Regions from separate parts of the Spirillospora sp. CA-142024 genome, predicted to be linked through region 3. Evidence: riboswitches for the same ligand, from Rfam matches in the RefSeq annotation. Region 3 holds a riboswitch; each other region holds the start of a gene.

Region 1 (6,026 bases), 2.3 Mb from region 3:
GCGTCGCCTCACCGTACCGGTCGGCCACCATCCGGCAGGCGAGCCATGCCTCCTGGTACGCCTGGGAGAGGCGCGGGGAGCCGCCGGCGAACTCGGCGGCGGCCGGGAGCGCGGACGGCACCCGCCCGGCGGCGACCTCGCGGTGCAGCTCGCCCGCCGCGGACCGGACGCCGATCTTGACGCGCCGGTAGCCGACATAGTCCGCGAAGCCCTCGATCAGCCACAGCGGGGTCCGCCGGTCCCGGGCGCCGCCCGTGGCGACGTGGGTGAGCTCGTGCGTCAGGACGACGTCGCGGCCGAGCTCGTTGAGGCGGCCGAACGTGCCGGGGGAGATGATGACGCGGTCCTCGCCGCGGCCGCCCGCGGCCGAAGGCGCCCCGGAGGGTGCGGGGGATCCTCCTCCCGCGGACCGCGCCGGCGGCGCGACGGTGGCGAGCGCGGCGATCTCGCCGAGGCTTTGCCCGGGGCCGGCGAGCGCGGAGGCGAGGCTCGCGTCGGCGGGGACGAGCGCGACGACCCGCTGCGCCCAACCCTTCCCGACGACGCCCGTGACGACCGGGACGGCGGCGTCCAGCCGCGCGGCGATGCCGTCGAGTCCGGCGGCGTCGCCGATGACGAGGCCGGCGCGCCCCCTGACTACGGTCAGGGGGCCGGCGTCCCAGATGTCGGCGTCGTCGGTGAGCCCGTGGGAGGTCCCGTCGCCGGCGATCGTCCAGGTCCCGGCGCGCGGGGTCAGCGTGAGGTAACGGGTGCGGCCCACATAGCCCTTGTCGAAGCCATGCAGCCGGTAGCGCATCTCGACGCGGACGACGGCGCTCTTCCCGTCCATGGCCTGGGTGGCGAGAAGCCGTTCCTGCCAGCCCTCCAGCGGAAGCTTCCGGAGGTTGTCGTACATGCGGGACTGGGCGTCCTGGAAGGCGGGAGGGGCGTCGCCCACCGTGGCGAGGAACGCCATGCGGTCGCCGTTCCGGACGGCGCGGGCCCGGTTGGCGAGGACGGTGGCGGCCCCCTCCGGGCTGATCGTCCCCGCGGCCCGGGAGGTGCGGGCGCCGGACGCGCCCGCAGACGCGGTCCCGCTCCCGGCGGACCGCGAGCCGAGCAGGGCGGCGCCTCCGGCGAGCAGCACGGCGGCCCCGCCCGCGCCCAGGGCGAGCACCCTGCGCCGCGTCACGGGGCCGTCCTGCCCACCGTCCGGCACGGCGTTTTCCAGCGCCGCGTCGTCCGGCACGGCGTCGTCCGGAACGGGGGCGTCCTGCACAGAGCCGTCCTGCCCGGGACCGTCCTTCATGGGCGCGATCCTATGCAGCCGGCGGGGGAGGCGGCGGCATCACGGCTTGTAGTCGGGGTAGCCGTAGCCGACGACGTCTCCGGTCGGGCGTTCCTTGATCTTGACGGCGTTGCCGGTGTTGCCCTCGACGGTCTCGACGGTGCCGTCGTCCACCTTCTTGATCACCATGCCGACGTGCCGGATGTCGTCGACGGACTTGCCGCCGTCCCAGGCATAGAAGACGATCGCGCCGGGCTTCGGCTCGGTCCCCCAGCGGCCGTTGTCCTGGAACCAGCGCGCGTGCGCGATCGTCCAGGCGTCGCTGCCGATCTGGTCGCTGAAGCCGATCTGGTCGCCGACCCAGGAGACGAACATGTCGCACCAGTTCGCGTCGCTGTAGCCGCTGAGGGAGCCGCCGTCGCGCGCGAGCGTCTGCCGCGCCCGGGAGGTGCCCATGTACCACTTCTGGAACTTGGTCTCGCCGCCGCCGTCCTCTCCGACGCCCACCTGGGACCGGGCGAGCTCGATGGCCTGCGCGGCGGTGGGGCGCGACTTCGACGACCTCCCGGACGGCTTCTTCGGCCGGCCTCTCGGCGCGTCCTTGCCGCGGGACGTCCTGGGCCCGTCCTTGGACGTGCTCTCGGACGAGCTCTTGGACGAGCCGCCGTGCGTCTTCTTCCCGGCGGTCAGGTCGGCCGCCGCGGACGCCGCGGGGCCGGAACCGAACGGCAGGACCGACGCCTGCGCGGTCGCGGCGGCGGTGCCGAGCACGGCGGCGCCGACGATGACGCCGCCGGTCGTCCGCCACGTGATGGACAGGGAGTGCGGCTTCCGGTGCTTGCCCGGGAGCTTCTTGCGGTGCGTGCGTGGCACGGGGGGTTCTCCTCGGCTTCCATGCCGCCTACCGGGTTAGCTGACGGGTTCGGGCATGGAAGGCGCCCTACGGCCCGCGGACAGGCCGATTCACCCCGAAAAAGGACACAGTGGGTCCCCGGCTCCGCGCCCGCCGCGCATGCGCGCAGGACGGTCCGCGGACTCGGCGGTGACGTGCACGGGGCACGCCGGTTCGGATGGGGGGCTCGGCGGGCGGGGGCGCCCGCGGAGCGCAGGGGGTGGTGGGGCGTGGCCGCACGATGGGCGGCCACGCCCAGGTAACGCTGCGGAATTCACTCCTTCGCTTCTTCCAGACGCCTACCGGGTTAGCTGACGGGTTCGGGCGTGGAAGTGGCCCTACGGCGGGCTCTCACCGGAACGGGGCCGGGAGAGACGCACCGATTCACCCCGGGTGCCGGAACCACCCGTCCAGGGAGGTTCCCCGGACTCCGGCCGATGTGGGTCCCCGGTTCCGCGCTGAGGCGGACTCGGCGCTGCCGCTGCGATCCTGGGGGCGAGATGGGGCCCGGCGCGGGACCTGTCTCCCGCGTGCGAAAGAGCGGCGCCTGTGTTGTGTGCGGACGGCTCCCAGTCCCGGGGCCCGTCCGGGGCCTGACCCGTGATCGCCGCCGTGGCAGCGCTCTCAGCGCCATGCACGCTGCGGGCGTGCGCACGGTGGGCCGGGCCGGCCATGGGTCTGCGTGCAGACCCGTGCGGCACTCTCCGGTGCCGCGGGACGGCACGTGGATCGCACCGTCCTCGGGGGGAGCGGCGCGTGGCTCGCGCCGCCGTCACGCGGCCGCTGGATGCGCCGCGTGTGACCGAAGCGCCTGGTGGGCGCCGCGGGACCATGGCGCATGGAGAGCGCCGTGAGTGGTGACAAGGTACCAAAGCCCCAACAGAAGGCAAACCCCCCCAAAATCAACAACGGACCAGGTCAAGCCCGGTCCGTTGTCGATGGAAGCCCCGCGCGGGGCCGCGGTGAGCGTCAGGGACGCCCGGCGCCGTAGTAGCTGCCGTGGCCGTCGACGGACGAGATCTTCACGACGTCGCCGGTGTGCGGGGCGTGGATCATCTGCCCGTTGCCGATGTACATGCCGACGTGGCCGAGGCCGCTGAAGAACACCAGGTCGCCGGGCTGAAGGTCCGCCTTGTCGACCCGCTTGGTGGCCGCGAACTGGGAGTTGGTGGTGCGGGTGATGTTGACGCCCGCGGCGGCCCACGCCTTCATCGTCAGGCCGGAGCAGTCGTAGGTGCTCGGGCCGGTGGCGCCGTACTCGTACGGCTTGCCCTTCTGGGCGAAGGCGAAGTTGAGCGCCACACGGGCCGGGCCGCTGGCCGGGCCGTTGTAGCTGCCGCCGGTGGGGCCCGAGCCGCTGGGCGTCCCGCCGCCGAGCCGGCCCACCAGAGCCTTCTGCTTGGCGACCTGCTTGTCGAGCTCCTGCTTCTGCTTCTTCAGGTCGCCCTGCTTCGACTTCACCTCGTTGTAGGCGGTCTTGGCCTGGGCCTGCTCGCGGCGGAGCCGCTGGGCGGTCGCGAGGAACTGGGTGAGCTGGGAGCTGCGCTCCTGAGACAGGTGGGAGAAGACGGCGGCCTGGTCCAGGATCGCCTGCGGGTCGTTGCTGCCGACGAAACCCGTCACGTCCGTCGAGTCGCCGTTCTTGTAGGCGGCGGCCGCCATCTTGGCGATCGCGGAGCGCTGCTCCTCGAAGGTCGCCTGCTCCTGCTTGCTCGCCTTGGTCGCCGCGTCGAGCTTCTTCTTGGCGACCTTGAGCTTCTCCATGTTCTGGTTGTACTGCTCGACCTTCTGGTCCATCAGGTCGTTGAGCTTGTCGAGCTTCTTCTGGGCCTGGGCCCTGGTCGGCTTGGGCTCCGCGTGCGCCACCACCGGGGCGGAGGCCAGGGAGACCGTCACGGTCAGGCAGGCGACGGCCGCCAGGCGACGGGAGACGCCTCGGGTCGCCGAGCCGCCCCTCCGGTCACGCTCCTGCGCTCTTTCCCCGATGAGATCATTGGCCACGGTCGGTCTCGCCCCTCTCGTCCACGACGTCAGCGGACGACACTAGCGACGGGCAACAGCTGCCACAACCGATTCGTCACTCTTTGATTGACATCCTTGGACATTGTCCACTTTTCGTGACGTCATGATCACTTAATGCGAGGCTTCCCTTATGACAGCCTTATGGGGGTCTTATGACCGGCGGCCCCAGGGCCGGCTCTAGGACCGGCCCAGCCGGCGCAGCAGGAGCGAGGACGGGCAGGGGCGCGCGTTGGCGCGCCGCGCCGCGTCGGCGACCTCCCGGTCGGACGACACCACCACGACGGACCGGCCCGGCGGCTCCGCCCGCACCAGCTCGCCGATCAGCTCGTCCGCGGTCTGCCCGGGCCGGCTGAACAGCACCCGGACGCCGCGCGGCGCGGCGATGGCCACCGGCGCGTCCAGCTCCGCGCCGTCGAACACGCACGTCACCTCGGCGCGCGTCTGCGCGGCCAGGCCGCCGAGCCCGGACAGCAGCCGGTTGCGCTGATCCGACAACGGCAGCTCGCCGTACCCGGTCTTCGTCACGTTGTAGCCGTCCACCACCAGATGCACCTGCGGCAGCGTGAGCAGCCGGTCGAGCAGCTGCGGATCGCTGTCGGACAACGCCCGGCCGGGGAGCGCGCGATGCGCCGGCCGGTCCGGCTCCGCCCCGCCGACCGCGTCCGCGGGGCGGCCGATCGTGGAGGGCAGGGCAAGCTCGCGGCGGACGCCCTGCGCCGCGTCCATGAGCGCGTCGAGCAGCATCCGCAGCCGGACGTCGTCGACGTTGCGCCCCTCGCGCGCGGCCCGCTTGGCGGCCTCCGCGGCGGCCTCCGCCTGCACGGCGCGGGCCCGCAGCCTGCGCAGCTCCTTCTCGGACGCGGCGGTCGACTCGCGCGCGGCGGCGAGCTCCCGCTCGGCCTCCGCCGCGACCGCGCCGGCGCGCTCCTCCGCCGCCCGGTAACGGGTGCGCGCCTCGTGCAGCTTACGGCGCAGCTCCGCCACCTCCGCCTTGGTCTCGCGCAGCTCGCCCCGCAGCTTGTCCAGCTCGGCGCCGCGGGCGGAGCGGGTGGCGGCCAGCTCCTCCTTCAGCGCGGCGACGCGGCGCTCGGCCGCCTCCTCCTCGGACGCGGTCGCGGAGCGTTCCAGCTCCTCGCGGGCGGCCTCGACGAGCTCCGTCCAGCCCGCGGGGCGCAGCAGGTAGGCCAGCACCGCGACGCGGACCGGGTCGGCGGCCGGCGGCACGTCCCCGCCCTCGACCGCCTCCACCAGGTCGGCCTGCGCCGCGCGGAGCGGCTCGGCGACCCGCCGGCGGAACCCCGCGTCCTTCTCCAGCACCGCCGCGATGTGCTGGCCCGCGAGCTTGGCGCGCTTGCGGCGCTCGAACCGCGCGAACCGGCGCAGCGGCACGGGGACCTCGTCCGGGGGCAGCGACCCGATCAGCTCGGCGGCGACCTCCACCACGCCCTGCCGCACCGCCTCGGGCAGCGGGCGGCCGAGCTTCTCCGCGGACTCCGCGCCGCCGGGGGTCGCTTCGGGGCCGCTGTCGATGATCCCGCTCCTTCCGGGCTGCGCCGCCGGTGGGCTGTGTGTTCCCGAGCGCTCTGCGCCTTAACCAGGGCGAACGTCGTGATCGGACGGTTCGCGCCGGGTTCCCCATGCCGCCCCGTGGCCCCCGCCCGGCGGGACGTGCCGGCGCACCCCAACCCTAGCGGCCCGGGGTTCTGTCGGTGGGGTCCTCTACGGTCGCGCACATGACGGCTGCGCACGGTGTCCAAGGGGCCGGTGTACAGGGAACCCTGGACGACCTCGGCACCCCGCTCAGCGAGGTCACCTTCGTGGTGGTCGATCTGGAGACGACGGGCG
Region 2 (6,026 bases), 1.1 Mb from region 3:
ACCACAACGACATGGACGACCCGGCGCTGGTCGTCCAGGCCAACGAGGAACGCCGCGTCCTGCTCACTCAGGACCGCGGGCTGCTCCGCCGCCGCGCGCTGTGGTTCGGCGCGTACGTCCGCGGCTCCCGGCCGGACGACCAGCTCCGCGACCTGCTCGACCGTTTCGCCCCCGTCCTGAGCCCGTGGACGCGCTGCACCGCCTGCAACGGCGAACTGGTGCCGGTCGACAAAGAGGAGATCGAACGGCACCTCGAAGCGGGCACCCGCCGCAGCTACGACGTCTACGGCCGCTGCGCCGACTGCGGGCAGGTGTACTGGCGCGGCGCGCACGGCGACCACCTGGAGGAGATCGTCCGGGAGTCGACGCGGCTGGTCGACGCCATTCGGGGTAACGATCGGACAAGGGCCGCCGTGACGGAGGGGAGCTGATCGCGATCGATCTCGTGGTCGTGGGCGCGGCGATCATCTCGGCCGGGCGGCTGCTGGGCGCGCAGCGGGCCGAGCCGCCGCACATGGCGGGCGGCTGGGAGCTGCCCGGTGGAAAGGTCGATCCGGGCGAGTCGGACGAGGACGCCCTGGTCCGCGAGTGCCACGAGGAACTCGCCGTCAAGGTGCGCCTGGGCCGCCGCGTCGGCGGCGACTGGCGGCTGAGCGACCGCGCCCTCCTGCGCGTCTGGACCGCCGAGATCGTCGAAGGCGAGCCGCAGGCCCTGGAACACCTGGCCCTGCGCTGGCTGGCCCCGCACGAGGCCTACGACGTCGACTGGCTTCCGGGCGACCGTCCCGTCATCGGCGCCCTCGTCCGCGAGGGCCTCTTAGGAGGATGAATACAAGGGCCTCCCGCCGCGCCGCGGGAGGCCCCTGTACGTCTCGGGGCGGTGGCGTCAGGTGATGCGGTTGGCGCCGGCGAAGTCGGAGCGGTCGGAAAGATTGGAGATCTTCACCACATCGCCGGTCTGCGGGGCGTGCAGGAACTTGCCGTCACCGAGGTAGATGCCCATGTGGTGCAGGTTGCTGCCGAAGTACACCAGGTCGCCGGAGCGCAGCTCGCCGCGCGAGACCTTCGTGCCCAGCGCGAAGAGGTCGCCGGTGTAGTGCGGCAGGCCGGACTTGCCGACCTGCGCGTAGGCCCAGACGACGAGACCGGAGCAGTCGAAGCTGCTCGGCCCGGCGGCGGCCCACACGTACGGGCTGCCGAGCTTGGTGAGCGCCTTGCGGGCCATCTTCGCGGGCAGCCCGGAGCCCTTCACGGTCGCGGTGAGGCCGGTGCGCGGGTCGCTGACGTGGGTGGTGGTCAGCTTGTCGAGCCGCTTCATCACCTCGGCGACCTTGGCCTTGGCGGCCCCGCGGGCCTGCTTGGCGTCGTCCCACGCCTTCTTGAGCTGGGCGGTCTTGGCCTCCGCGGTGCGCTGCGCGGCGTCGGCCTGCGCGATCTGCTTCTTCAGCGCGAGGACGGCGGCCGCCTGGTTCTGCGCGAGGTAGGCGCGGTCGGACAGCCCGTCCGCCGATCCGCCGGAACCGAAGAGCACGTCCGGACCGCCGGCCATGTAGTTCGCCGCGGCCATCCGGCCGAGCTGCTCGCGGGCCGGCTCGGCCAGGGTGCGCAGGCGCTGCGCCTCCGCGGTGGCGGCCTGCTGCGCCTTCTTGGCCTTGCCGAAGTCGACGCGCGCCTTGTTGAACTTCTCGGTGAGGATCTCGGCTTCCTCGTTCAGCGCGTCCAGGGTCTTGCGCAGGCCCTTCTCCGTCGTCGGGGTCGGGCTGGGCGACGACGCGGCGGCGAGCCGGAACGGCTGCGCGGCGTGTGCGGTGACGGGCGGGGCGGCGCCGAGGCCGGCCAGGAGCATGGTGACGATGGCGGCGGGCGCAAGGCGGCGCCGCCGGCGAAGATCCGGAGCCAAGCCGGTGTTCTCCTCTCCTCGTACGCCTACCGGGTTAGCTGACGGGTTCGGGCCAGGAGTCGCCCTACGACGTGCGTCGATTCACCCCAGGGGTTTGGGTCCCCGGTTCTCCCGCGATCGGGAGATTCGGCGTTCCGGCCGCAGCCCCGGGGGGAGGGGCTCCGGACGACCGGATCACGGGCAGATTACAAAGGATGAGCAAAGTTGGCCAATCGGGGCTCCTGTGAGAGCTGGTGCGAACGACGCGTAAAGGGTGGTACGCACCGCCGAGTAGAATGGATCGGTGCCGCGCGTCTGCGGCGACTCCCGAACTCTCACGCAAGGCGAACCCGCATGCCCATCTCCACGCGCGACGACCTCCGGAACGTCGCGATCGTCGCCCACGTCGACCACGGCAAGACGACGCTGGTCGACGCCATGCTCTGGCAGTCCGGGGCCTTCCGCGAGAACCAGGACGTCGACGACCGGGTGCTCGACTCCAACGATCTTGAACGCGAGAAGGGGATCACCATTCTCGCGAAGAACACCGCCGTCAAGCACAACGGGCTGACGATCAACATCATCGACACCCCCGGCCACGCCGACTTCGGCGGCGAGGTCGAGCGCGGGCTGTCCATGGTGGACGGCGTCGTCCTGCTGGTGGACGCGAGCGAGGGCCCGCTCCCGCAGACCCGGTTCGTGCTCCGCAAGGCGCTCGGCGCGCGGCTGCCGGTGATCCTGGTCGTGAACAAGACCGACCGTCCCGACGCCCGCATCGACGAGGTCGTGGACGAGACGTACGAGCTGTTCATGGACCTCGACGCCGACGAGGACCAGATCGACTTCCCGATCGTGTACGCGTCCGGCCGTGCCGGGCGGGCCTCGCTCGGCAAGCCCGCCGACGGGGCCATGCCGGACAGTGATGACCTGGAGCCGCTGTTCAAGGTCATCACCGAGACGATCCCGGCGCCGTCCTACGACCCGGACGCGCCCCTCCAGGCGCACGTGACGAACCTCGACGCCTCCAGCTACCTCGGCCGCATCGCGCTGTGCCGGGTGCACGCCGGCACGATCAAGAAGGGCCAGCAGGTCGCCTGGTGCCGGCACGACGGCAGCGTCGAGCGGGTGAGGATCACCGAGCTGCTGATGACCGAGGCGCTCGCCCGCAAGCCGGCCGACGAGGCCGGGCCGGGCGACATCATCGCGATCGCCGGCATCCCCGACATCATGATCGGTGACACCATCGCCGACGCCGAGGACCCGCGCCCGCTGCCGCTGATCACGGTGGACGAGCCGGCGATCTCGATGACGATCGGCACCAACACCGGGCCGATGGCCGGCCGCGAGAAGGGCACCAAGGTCACCGCCCGCATGGTCAAGGACCGGCTCGACCGCGAGCTGGTCGGCAACGTGTCGATCCGGGTGCTCCCGACCGAGCGTCCCGACGCCTGGGAGGTGCAGGGCCGCGGCGAGCTGGCCCTGGCGATCCTGGTCGAGAACATGCGCCGCGAGGGCTACGAGCTGACCGTCGGCAAGCCGCAGGTCGTCGCCAAGGACATCGACGGCAAGCGGCACGAGCCGGTCGAGCGGCTCACCGTCGACATCCCCGAGGAGCACCTCGGCGCCGTCACGCAGCTGATGGCGGTCCGCAAGGGCCGCATGGAGCACATGACGAACCACGGCACCGGCTGGATCCGGATGGAGTTCCTCGTCCCGGCCCGCGGCCTGATCGGGTTCCGCACCGAGTTCATGACCGAGACGCGCGGCACCGGCATGGCGCACCACGTCTTCGAGGACTACGAGCCCTGGTTCGGCGAGCTGCGCACCCGCCCGTCCGGGTCGCTGGTCGCCGACCGCTCCGGCGCCGCCACCGCGTACGCGATCACGAACCTGCAGGAGCGCGGGACGTTCTTCGTCGGCCCGACCACCGAGGTGTACGAGGGCATGATCGTCGGGGAGAACTCCCGTTCCGACGACATGGACGTCAACATCACCAAGGAGAAGAAGCTCACGAACATGCGCTCCTCCACCGGTGACGAGCTGGAGCGGCTCACCCCGCCCCGGAACCTGTCGCTTGAGGAGGCGCTGGAGTTCTGCCGCGAGGACGAGTGCGTCGAGGTCACCCCGACCGCCGTCCGCATCCGCAAGGTCGTCCTGGACGCCAAGGAGCGCGAGCGCACGCGCGCCCGCACCAAGCGGGCCGGCTGACCCGGAGAAGACCAGGCGTTACGGCGGACCGACGTTACGGCTGACCGCGGCGGACCGAGCTTTCCGGCCGACCGAGCGCCGAAGGGGACGGGGGCCGTCCGGTACCGGGCGGCCCCCGTTCGCATGTCCGGACCATGAAAAGACGGCGGCCCCGGGGATCGGATCCCCGGGGCCGCCGTTCGCCGTGGCCTGCCGTCAGGCCAGCTGGATGGTCCCGGTCACGTCGGCGGCCAGGCGGAGCTGGTCGCCGTCGCGGAGCGGGGCCTCCACACCGCGGGGGAGCCGCTCGCCGTTGACGAACGTCCCGTTGGTCGAACCCTCGTCGCGCACCCACGCCGTCCCGGACGGGTCGAGCCACACCGTCGAGTGACGCCGCGACACGTTGTCGTACTGCGTGAACGTGGCAGCCACCGGCGACTGGCCCGCGTCGCGGCCGAGCACCAGGTGCTGCCCGACGGAGACCTTGAGCTCACCCGTCGGGAACTGCACGCGCAGGACGGGCGTGCCCTTCTGCGGCAGCGGGCGCAGGCACGAGTCGCACTGCGCGGCGCCCGGGTTGGCCAGCACCGCCTCGCAGTACGGGCACATGAACGCCGTGCTGTCGGGCGCGGCCGGGCGCGGCTGGTTCTGCTCGTGCGGCAGCAGCGTCGCCTCACGCCCGTGCGGCGGCAGCGGAGGCTGGCCCCCGTGCTGCGGCTGCGGGGGCTGGCCGTACTGGGGCTGCTGCTGCTGCGGCTGGCCGAACTGGTGGTCGCCCCCGCCGGGCTGCGGGGCGCCGTACTGGTCCGGGGGCTGGTACTGCTGCTGCGGCTGGCCGTACTGGTCCTGGGGCTGCTGCTGGTACGGATCGGGAGCCGGCTGCTGCTGTTGCGGCGCGCCCCACTGGTCCTGGGGCTGCTGCGGCTGCGGCGCCCCCCACTGGTCCTGGGGCGGTTGCTGCTGCGGCTGCCCGTACTGCTGCTGGCCCTGCTGGCCCTGCTGGCCCTGCTGGGGCTGCTGCCCGTACTGCTGCTGCCCGTGCTGCCCCTGCCCGTACTGGTCCTGGGGCTGCTGCTGGTACGGATCGGGAGCCGGCTGCTGCTGTTGCGGCGCGCCCCACTGGTCCTGGGGCTGCTGCTGTGGCTGCGGCGGCCCCCACTGGTCCTGGGGCTGCTGCTGCTGCTGCGGTGCCCCCCACGGGTCCGCGGGCGGCTGTTGCTGCTGCTGCCCGTACTGCTGCTGCCCGTGTTGCGGTTGCCCATGCTGGGGCTGGCCGTGCTGGGGAGGCGCGCCGTACTGCTGGCCCCCCTGCTGCGGCCCCGGCGGCGGAGGTACCCGCTGCGGGTCGTATCCGCCCTGGCCCTGCTGCGGCGCGCCGCCACCGGCGCGCGCGAGGTTGGCCCCGCAGCTCATGCAGAGCAGGTCGCCCGGCTGGAACGGTTCGTCACAGACAGGGCATTTCAAGGTCGCCATGACACATCCCCCGAGCGCACCCCGGCGCGGTCGAGCCTCGACGTGAGGTGCTCCATGTCACCTCTTCGCGGGATCCCGATGTAGTACACCCGCCTTCCCTCCGGCCCTTCGTCCACGGACACCTGTACTCGGGGCCCTGTTCCTTCTCCAGTCTTCCCGACGCCGGCCACCGCTTCGTACCGTTCGCGTCCCAGCGGGGACAGCGGCACGACGCGCTGGTTGGCCGACCCTCTCCAGAGTAGAGAGCCGTCCCCGGGGTGTCGCCCCCCAGGGTTGAGCCGGTCGACGTACGGCCCCGTGATCACGGCGTCACACATGTCCAGGATCTCGCGCGTCTCACCGGTGCGCGAGAGCCGAGAGTAGACATATCCGCTGTAAATCAATATGTCCAACTTAATCGTCTCACGGCCGAGGGCGTCCCGCCACGCGCGGATCCCACGTAGCAGGGTAGCCAGCGCCGCGGGCTGCTGGAACGGCTCCCCGCCCG
Region 3 (6,026 bases):
GGACCGACCGGCGCAAGGACTGGATCGAGAAGACCTCCACCGGCCTGGCTTGCCGGTTTGATGTGATTGGGGTGGAGGACCTCAACATCAGGGGCATGACCCGGTCGGCGCGGGGCACGGTCGGGGCGCCGGGCCGCAATGTGGGTGCCAAGGCGGGGCTGAACCGGGGCATCCTCCCCGCCGGGGAGAGCCGCAAGAGCCAAGCGGTCTTCTCCTGCGTCGTCTGCAAGTGTCGGGTCAACGCCGACGTGAACGCGGCCCGCAACATCCGCGATACGGCCGCAGGGCATGCGGTCGCTGCACGGGGAGGCCCGCCGACGGGCGAGCCGGTGAACCGTGAACCTCAACGTGACCTCCCCCTCACGGGGTAACGGTCGCTGTTGGAATCCTTCTCGTGCACGGGGAGGAGGATGTCAAAGTTCTTCACGTGGTTCGGGGGGAACCTGACCCTGCCGCTGCTCCTGCTCGGGTTCTGGCCGATCTACTTCGGCCTCTCGCTGCCCCAGGCGCTGCTGGCCATCGCCGCCGGCACCGCGGCGGGCGCCCTGCTCATGGGCGTGCTCGCCGCCATGGGCACACGGCTCGGCCTGCCGCAGCAGGTGCAGGCCAGGGGACCGCTCGGCTACTACGGCAACTATCCGCCCGTGGCGATCGTCAACGTCTTCGCCGCCGTCGGCTGGGCCGTGGTCAACACGATCATCGGCGCGCAGGCCCTCGACGAGCTGCTCGGGGTCCCCTCCTCGGCCGGGATCGTCGCCATCTCGGTGCTCCAGGGCCTGCTCGTCGTGTTCGGGTACAACATGATCCACTTCGTGAACCGGATCGGCAGCGTCCTGCTGGGCGTGCTGTTCCTGTCGATCACGGTGGTGGCGCTGACCAAGGCGCACTGGACCACGCACTCCGACCCGCACGCGCCGTTCTTCGTCGGCACGACCGGCGGCTGGATCACCTCCGCCGGATACTTCTTCTCCTTCCTGCTGGCCTGGGCGCCCTTCGCCTCCGACTACTCCCGCTACCTGCCCGCGAGCACGTCCGGACGGCGGGTCCGGCTCAACACCGCGGCGGGCAACTTCTGCGCGATCTTCTGGCTCGGCGCCGTCGGGGCGCTGGTCGCCAGTGCCGCCGGCCAGGCCGGCGTCATCGAATCGGTCAAGCACCTGACCGGCGACTTCGCCCCGCTGGCGATGCTCACCATCGTCGTCTCGACGTTCCCGGTGAACGGACTCAACCTGTACGGGGGCGCGATCTCACTGCTCACGCTGCGAGCCCCGGTCTCGCGCAGGACCGCCGCGGTCATCGCCACCGTCCTGACGATGGTGCTCTCGCTGTGGCTGGGCGGCGACATCTACGCCAAGTTCCACGACTTCCTCGTCGCGTCCGGCTACCTCATCGCGCCCTGGGTGACCGTCGTCTTCCTCGACCTGCGCGGCGTCCCTGCCGTTCTGGACGTCCAACGCCTGGACCGGCCCGATCGCCCACGCCCACCCGGGCCTCGGCGACGTGTCCTACTACATCGGCGGTGCCGCAGCCGCCGTGGTCTACCTGCTCACCTACCGGCTGTCGCCGCTCTCCGGATCCCTGCGCCGGCACGGCCGCCACGCCGGGCACCCGGCACAGGCCGGGCTCTCCGAGTCGGGAGCCTCGTCGATCCAGACCGGCTAGCCGCACGGGCACCTTCCGGTGCCGAGCCGACGACCTCGGCGATCACGCGGTCGCTCCATCCGTGGCGCTTCTCCGCTCGCGAGGTCCGGGGGGCCGCAGGTCGCGGCCCCCTGAGGCGCGCCGGTCAACTCGACGGCGACGGTGCCGGCGGCGGGCGGTGCGGAGGGTGCGGAGATGACTCCTCCCCTGCGCCTGGTGGTGGCGTGGCCCTGGCGGCGACCTCCTACAATTTGTAGGAGCACATGCCCTGATCGTTGAGAGTCGCGGAGGCATCGAATGACCCCACATGACGGCCATGGATCCGATCAGCACACCGCCGTCGGGCACGGCGAACATGAACACCATGAGGGCGGGCATGGCGCGCACGGGCATGCCGGGCCGGTGTCCTGGGCGATGGCGGCGCAGGCGACGCTGCACTGCCTGACCGGGTGCGCCATAGGCGAGGTGCTCGGCATGGTGATCGGGACGGCGCTGGGGTGGTCGAACATGGCGACGATCGTCGCGGCGGTGATCCTGGCGTTCGTGTTCGGGTACGCGTTGACCATGCGCGGCGTCCTGAAGGCGGGGTTGTCGCTGCGGGCGGCCTTCGGTGTGGCGCTGGCGGCGGACACCGTGTCGATCGCGGTCATGGAGGTCTTGGACAATGCGAGCATGATGGTGATCCCGGGCGCGATGGAGGCCGGTCTGGGGGATCCGCTGTTCTGGGGAGCGCTCGCGGTCGCCTTTGCCGTCGCCTTCGTGGTCACCACGCCGGTCAATCGCTGGATGATCGGCCAGGGCAGGGGGCACGCCGTGGTTCACCAGTACCACCACTGAGGTCGCCCTGTTCCCGTGGTGTGCCGGCTCTCCGGCACAATGTGGGCAAGGACGGAGGTGGCGTGTGGCCGGATTGGGCGGATCGCTTGAGCGTTCCATCATGGACGTGCTGTGGGCGGCGCCTGGCCCGCTTCGGATTCGCGAGCTTCTGTCGAAGCTGAACGAGAATGCCGACAAGACGCTGGCCTACAACACCGTGCAGACCGTGGCCGAACGTCTGGCGCAGAAGGGTCTGCTGCAGCGCACTCAGGACGGGATCGCTTTCCGCTACAGCCCCACCCGTGCCCGCGAGGAGTACGCGGTCGAGTTGATGCTGGACGCGCTGACCGAGACGTCCGACCACGGCGCCATCCTTGCCAGGTTCGCCGAAAGCGTTCCCGCCGAGGACGCCCGCCATCTGCTGGACGCCCTGCGCCGGCGGGCGTCCGGCGAGGGCGAGACGTGATCTTCCTGGTGGCCGGGCTGATCGCCTCGGCGGTGTTGCTGGGGTGCCTGGCCGGGCCCGTCCTGGACCGGGCGCAGCGTTCCGCCGCCGCCCCCGGGATCGCCATCGCCTGCTGGGTGGCCGCCCTCGCCGGCACCCTCATCGCCGGCACCGGGATGGTCATGGTCGCGCTGCTCTCTCCGCCGGGGCCCGGCCACGGGTTTCTTGAGCGGTTGCGTGACTGCGTGCCCCACCATGGGGATCTGGCGATCATCTTGGCGGCCGCCGCGAGCCTGGTGCTGCTGACGGCCTGCGGCTCCCGGCTGGCCCGCGGCCTGCCCCGGCTCGTCCGGGCCGTCCGGCATCGGCGGCGGCACAGGGAGATGCTGCGCCTGGTCGCCCGGCAGGACGGGCGGCACGCCGATGTGCTGGTCCTCGATCACCCCGTTCCGGTGGCCTACTCGCTGCCCGCGCGCCGGCGCGCGATCGTCGTCAGCAGCGGGGCCAAGGACGCGCTCAGCCAGGCCGAGTTCGGGGCGGTTCTGGCGCATGAGCGGGCCCATCTGCGCCAGCGGCACCACGCGCTGCTGCTGATGCTCGATCTGGCGCATGCCCTGCTGCCGTGGCTGCCGACCGTCCGGCGGGCCAAGGCGAGGCTTCCGCTGCTGCTGGAGATGGCCGCCGACGACGCCGCGGCGCGGACCTGCGGGAGGCGGGCATTGGTGGACGCCCTCTGCCGCCTCGCCGCAGCGCCCGGCGTGGCCGGGGCTTTGGGGGCGACGGGCGGATCGGGCGCCGGGGCCCTGGTGGAACGTGTGCGGCGGCTGGAGTCGGCCGGCCCGGCGAAGCCGCATCAGATCCTCCGGCTGGCCACCTCCGTGTTCGTGACGACCGCGGTCGCGGCGCCCCTCGTGGTGGCCTCCCTCGCACTCGTGAGGCTGGCGGTGAGCTGCTGAGGCCACCGGGGCGAATGAGCTGAATCGTCCACTTGGGTGGCGAATGAGGGCACGATCTCCTACGCTCCGTAGGAGACATCGCGCGGCGTCCCCGCCGGGGACAGCGATGGTCACGCCGAATCCTGCGGACACCCCCACCCAGGAACCGGGGACCCGATCTTCACCGGGGTGAATCCGTCCCTCTGCGGACGGTAGGGCGACTCCGGCCCGAACCCGACAGCTCACCCGGTAGGCGCCACAGGAGAGGACACTTCATGCAGCGACGAGCTGCCGTATTCCGAACGTCGGCCCGCCGCCGGATCATCACGGGCACGGCGTTGACGGCATCGCTGGCCCTCTCCGCAGGGCTTCTGGCCCCTGCGCCGGCCTGGGCGGAGCCCAAGCCCACACGCAAGGAGCTGACCGCCCAGCAGAAGAAGCTCGCCGACGAGGCGGAGAAGCTCAGCGAGCAGTACAACGGGCTGCGGGAGCGGCTGCGGCAGGCGCAGCGCGCGGCCAAGGTCGCCCAGGGCAGTGCCGCCCGCCAGAAGAAGTTGCTGGAAGAGGCCCGCGCCCGCATGGTCAAGGTCGCGGCGGACAGCTACAAGAACGGCCCGTCCGACCCGGCGGCCGCGTTCGCGTCCGCCGATGACCCGCAGGCGATCCTGGACCGATCGGCCACCCTGAACTACTTCGCCCGCCAGGACGGCGGCCGCGTGGCCCAGCTGCTGCAGACGATGCAGTCCGCCGAACGCGCCCGCAAGTCGGCCGAAGCGCGCGCGAACCAGGTCCGTCAGATCACCGACGAGGCGAAGAAGAAGCGGCGCGAACTCCAGGCCAAGCTGAAGAAGGTCGAAGCCAAGCTGGGGGCCGGCCCTACCGGTCGCGTCAACGGCGGACCGGTTCCCAGTGTGGATGCCGGGGGCGCCTCGGCCAAGGCCATGGGCGCGGTCCGGGCGGCCCTGAGCCAGCTCGGCGTCCCTTACTCCTGGGGCGGCGGCAACGCGTCGGGCCCGTCCTATGGCACCGCGCAGGGCGCCAACATCAAGGGCTTCGACTGCTCCGGACTGACCCTCTACGCCTACGCCCAGGTCGGCATCAGCCTCGGCCACTACACCGGCAGCCAGTACAACGCCGGAACCCACGTGAGCATGAGCCAGCTCAAGCCCGGTGACCTGGTGTTCTTCTACAGCGACCTGCACCACATGGGCATGTACATCGGCAATGGAAAGATGGTCCACGCGCCGCAGACCGGCGACGTCGTCAAGATCGCCCCGATTGGCGGACGCCCCTTCGCCGGCGGGGTCAGAGTCGCCTGACCGCAACGACCGAGCAGGTGGGAGGGCTGAAGCAGGTGCCGGAGCGGTGGCCGCGTAGAAGATCCTCGAAGCTGTCGTGGGGTCTGCTTCTGCTCTTCTGCGTGCTCGCGATGCACGGCTTCCAGGCGTCGCCGAGCCCGACGGAGATGACCGGTGTCCCGCTGACGTCCATGAGCGCCGGCCACCATGACCCGGCACCGATGGCGGCGGCGAACCACCGGGCGGCGGGCGACGACCAGCCCGGCCACCACCACAATGATCACCCGGGTGGTGGGATCTGCCTGGCGATCTTGACGATGCTGCTGCTCGTCATGACGGCCGTCGCCCTGTACGGGCGGAAGCCGATCGCGGTGGTCGTGCGGATCCTGACCAGAACACGGATTCTGCTCGTCGGGCGGCCGCCGCCGAGACCGTCCCTCCACCGGCTGAGCGTGCTGAGGCTGTGACCGGCCCTCGGCGCATTCCGTATGCGCCAACGGCCCTGAACACACCCTCACCACGAAAGGCTCCGACCAACCATGAAGCGTGTATTCACGCTCGCCATCGTTCCCGCGCTCGCGATCTCTCTGGCCGCGTGCGGTGACGACAACGACTCCGGCTCGATGTCCGGTCACTCCATGTCGGCCAGTGCGTCGCCGTCCTCGGCCGCGCAAGCGCACAACGACCAGGACGTCATGTTCGCCCAGATGATGATCCCGCATCACCGCCAGGCGATCGAGATGGCCGGCCTCGCCGCCACCCGTGCCTCCTCGGCCGAGGTGAAGCGCCTCGCCTCCGACATCAAGAAGGCCCAGGACCCCGAGATCCAGCAGCTGACGGGCTGGCTGACCTCCTGGGGCGCGTCTGTACCCTCGCCGGGGATGGGCTCTA

The links. A riboswitch is a leader RNA that binds a small molecule or an ion and turns the genes downstream of it on or off. The one in region 3 is predicted to bind cyclic di-AMP.
Region 1: it holds a riboswitch for cyclic di-AMP, as region 3 does, so the genes downstream of both, ACQPZP_RS15390 (CHAP domain-containing protein) here and ACQPZP_RS04125 (NlpC/P60 family protein) in region 3, are expected to answer to the same signal.
Region 2: it holds a riboswitch for cyclic di-AMP, as region 3 does, so the genes downstream of both, ACQPZP_RS09225 (NlpC/P60 family protein) here and ACQPZP_RS04125 (NlpC/P60 family protein) in region 3, are expected to answer to the same signal.

The regions. Positions count from the first base shown of each region.
Region 1 is NZ_CP192077.1:3,164,559-3,170,584, forward strand. Features, by position in the region: gene ACQPZP_RS15385 (hypothetical protein) at 1-1,288, opposite strand, end outside; gene ACQPZP_RS15390 (CHAP domain-containing protein) at 1,328-2,140, opposite strand; cyclic di-AMP (ydaO/yuaA leader) riboswitch at 2,150-2,319, opposite strand; cyclic di-AMP (ydaO/yuaA leader) riboswitch at 2,441-2,644, opposite strand; gene ACQPZP_RS15395 (NlpC/P60 family protein) at 3,129-4,160, opposite strand; gene ACQPZP_RS15400 (NYN domain-containing protein) at 4,359-5,624, opposite strand; gene ACQPZP_RS15405 (DEDD exonuclease domain-containing protein) at 5,915-6,026, shown strand, end outside.
Region 2 is NZ_CP192077.1:1,900,295-1,906,320, forward strand. Features, by position in the region: gene ACQPZP_RS09215 (Mut7-C RNAse domain-containing protein) at 1-431, shown strand, start outside; gene ACQPZP_RS09220 ((deoxy)nucleoside triphosphate pyrophosphohydrolase) at 437-829, shown strand; gene ACQPZP_RS09225 (NlpC/P60 family protein) at 887-1,900, opposite strand; cyclic di-AMP (ydaO/yuaA leader) riboswitch at 1,908-2,042, opposite strand; gene typA (translational GTPase TypA) at 2,234-4,087, shown strand; gene ACQPZP_RS09235 (FHA domain-containing protein) at 4,283-4,675, opposite strand; gene ACQPZP_RS09240 (hypothetical protein) at 4,721-5,623, shown strand; gene ACQPZP_RS09245 (4Fe-4S single cluster domain-containing protein) at 5,527-6,026, opposite strand, start outside.
Region 3 is NZ_CP192077.1:815,226-821,251, forward strand. Features, by position in the region: gene ACQPZP_RS04100 (RNA-guided endonuclease InsQ/TnpB family protein) at 1-371, shown strand, start outside; gene ACQPZP_RS04105 (purine-cytosine permease family protein) at 411-1,898, shown strand; gene ACQPZP_RS04110 (DUF4396 domain-containing protein) at 1,939-2,478, shown strand; gene ACQPZP_RS04115 (BlaI/MecI/CopY family transcriptional regulator) at 2,543-2,923, shown strand; gene ACQPZP_RS04120 (M56 family metallopeptidase) at 2,920-3,858, shown strand; cyclic di-AMP (ydaO/yuaA leader) riboswitch at 3,962-4,109, shown strand; gene ACQPZP_RS04125 (NlpC/P60 family protein) at 4,113-5,156, shown strand; gene ACQPZP_RS04130 (DUF6153 family protein) at 5,174-5,602, shown strand; gene ACQPZP_RS04135 (DUF305 domain-containing protein) at 5,675-6,026, shown strand, end outside.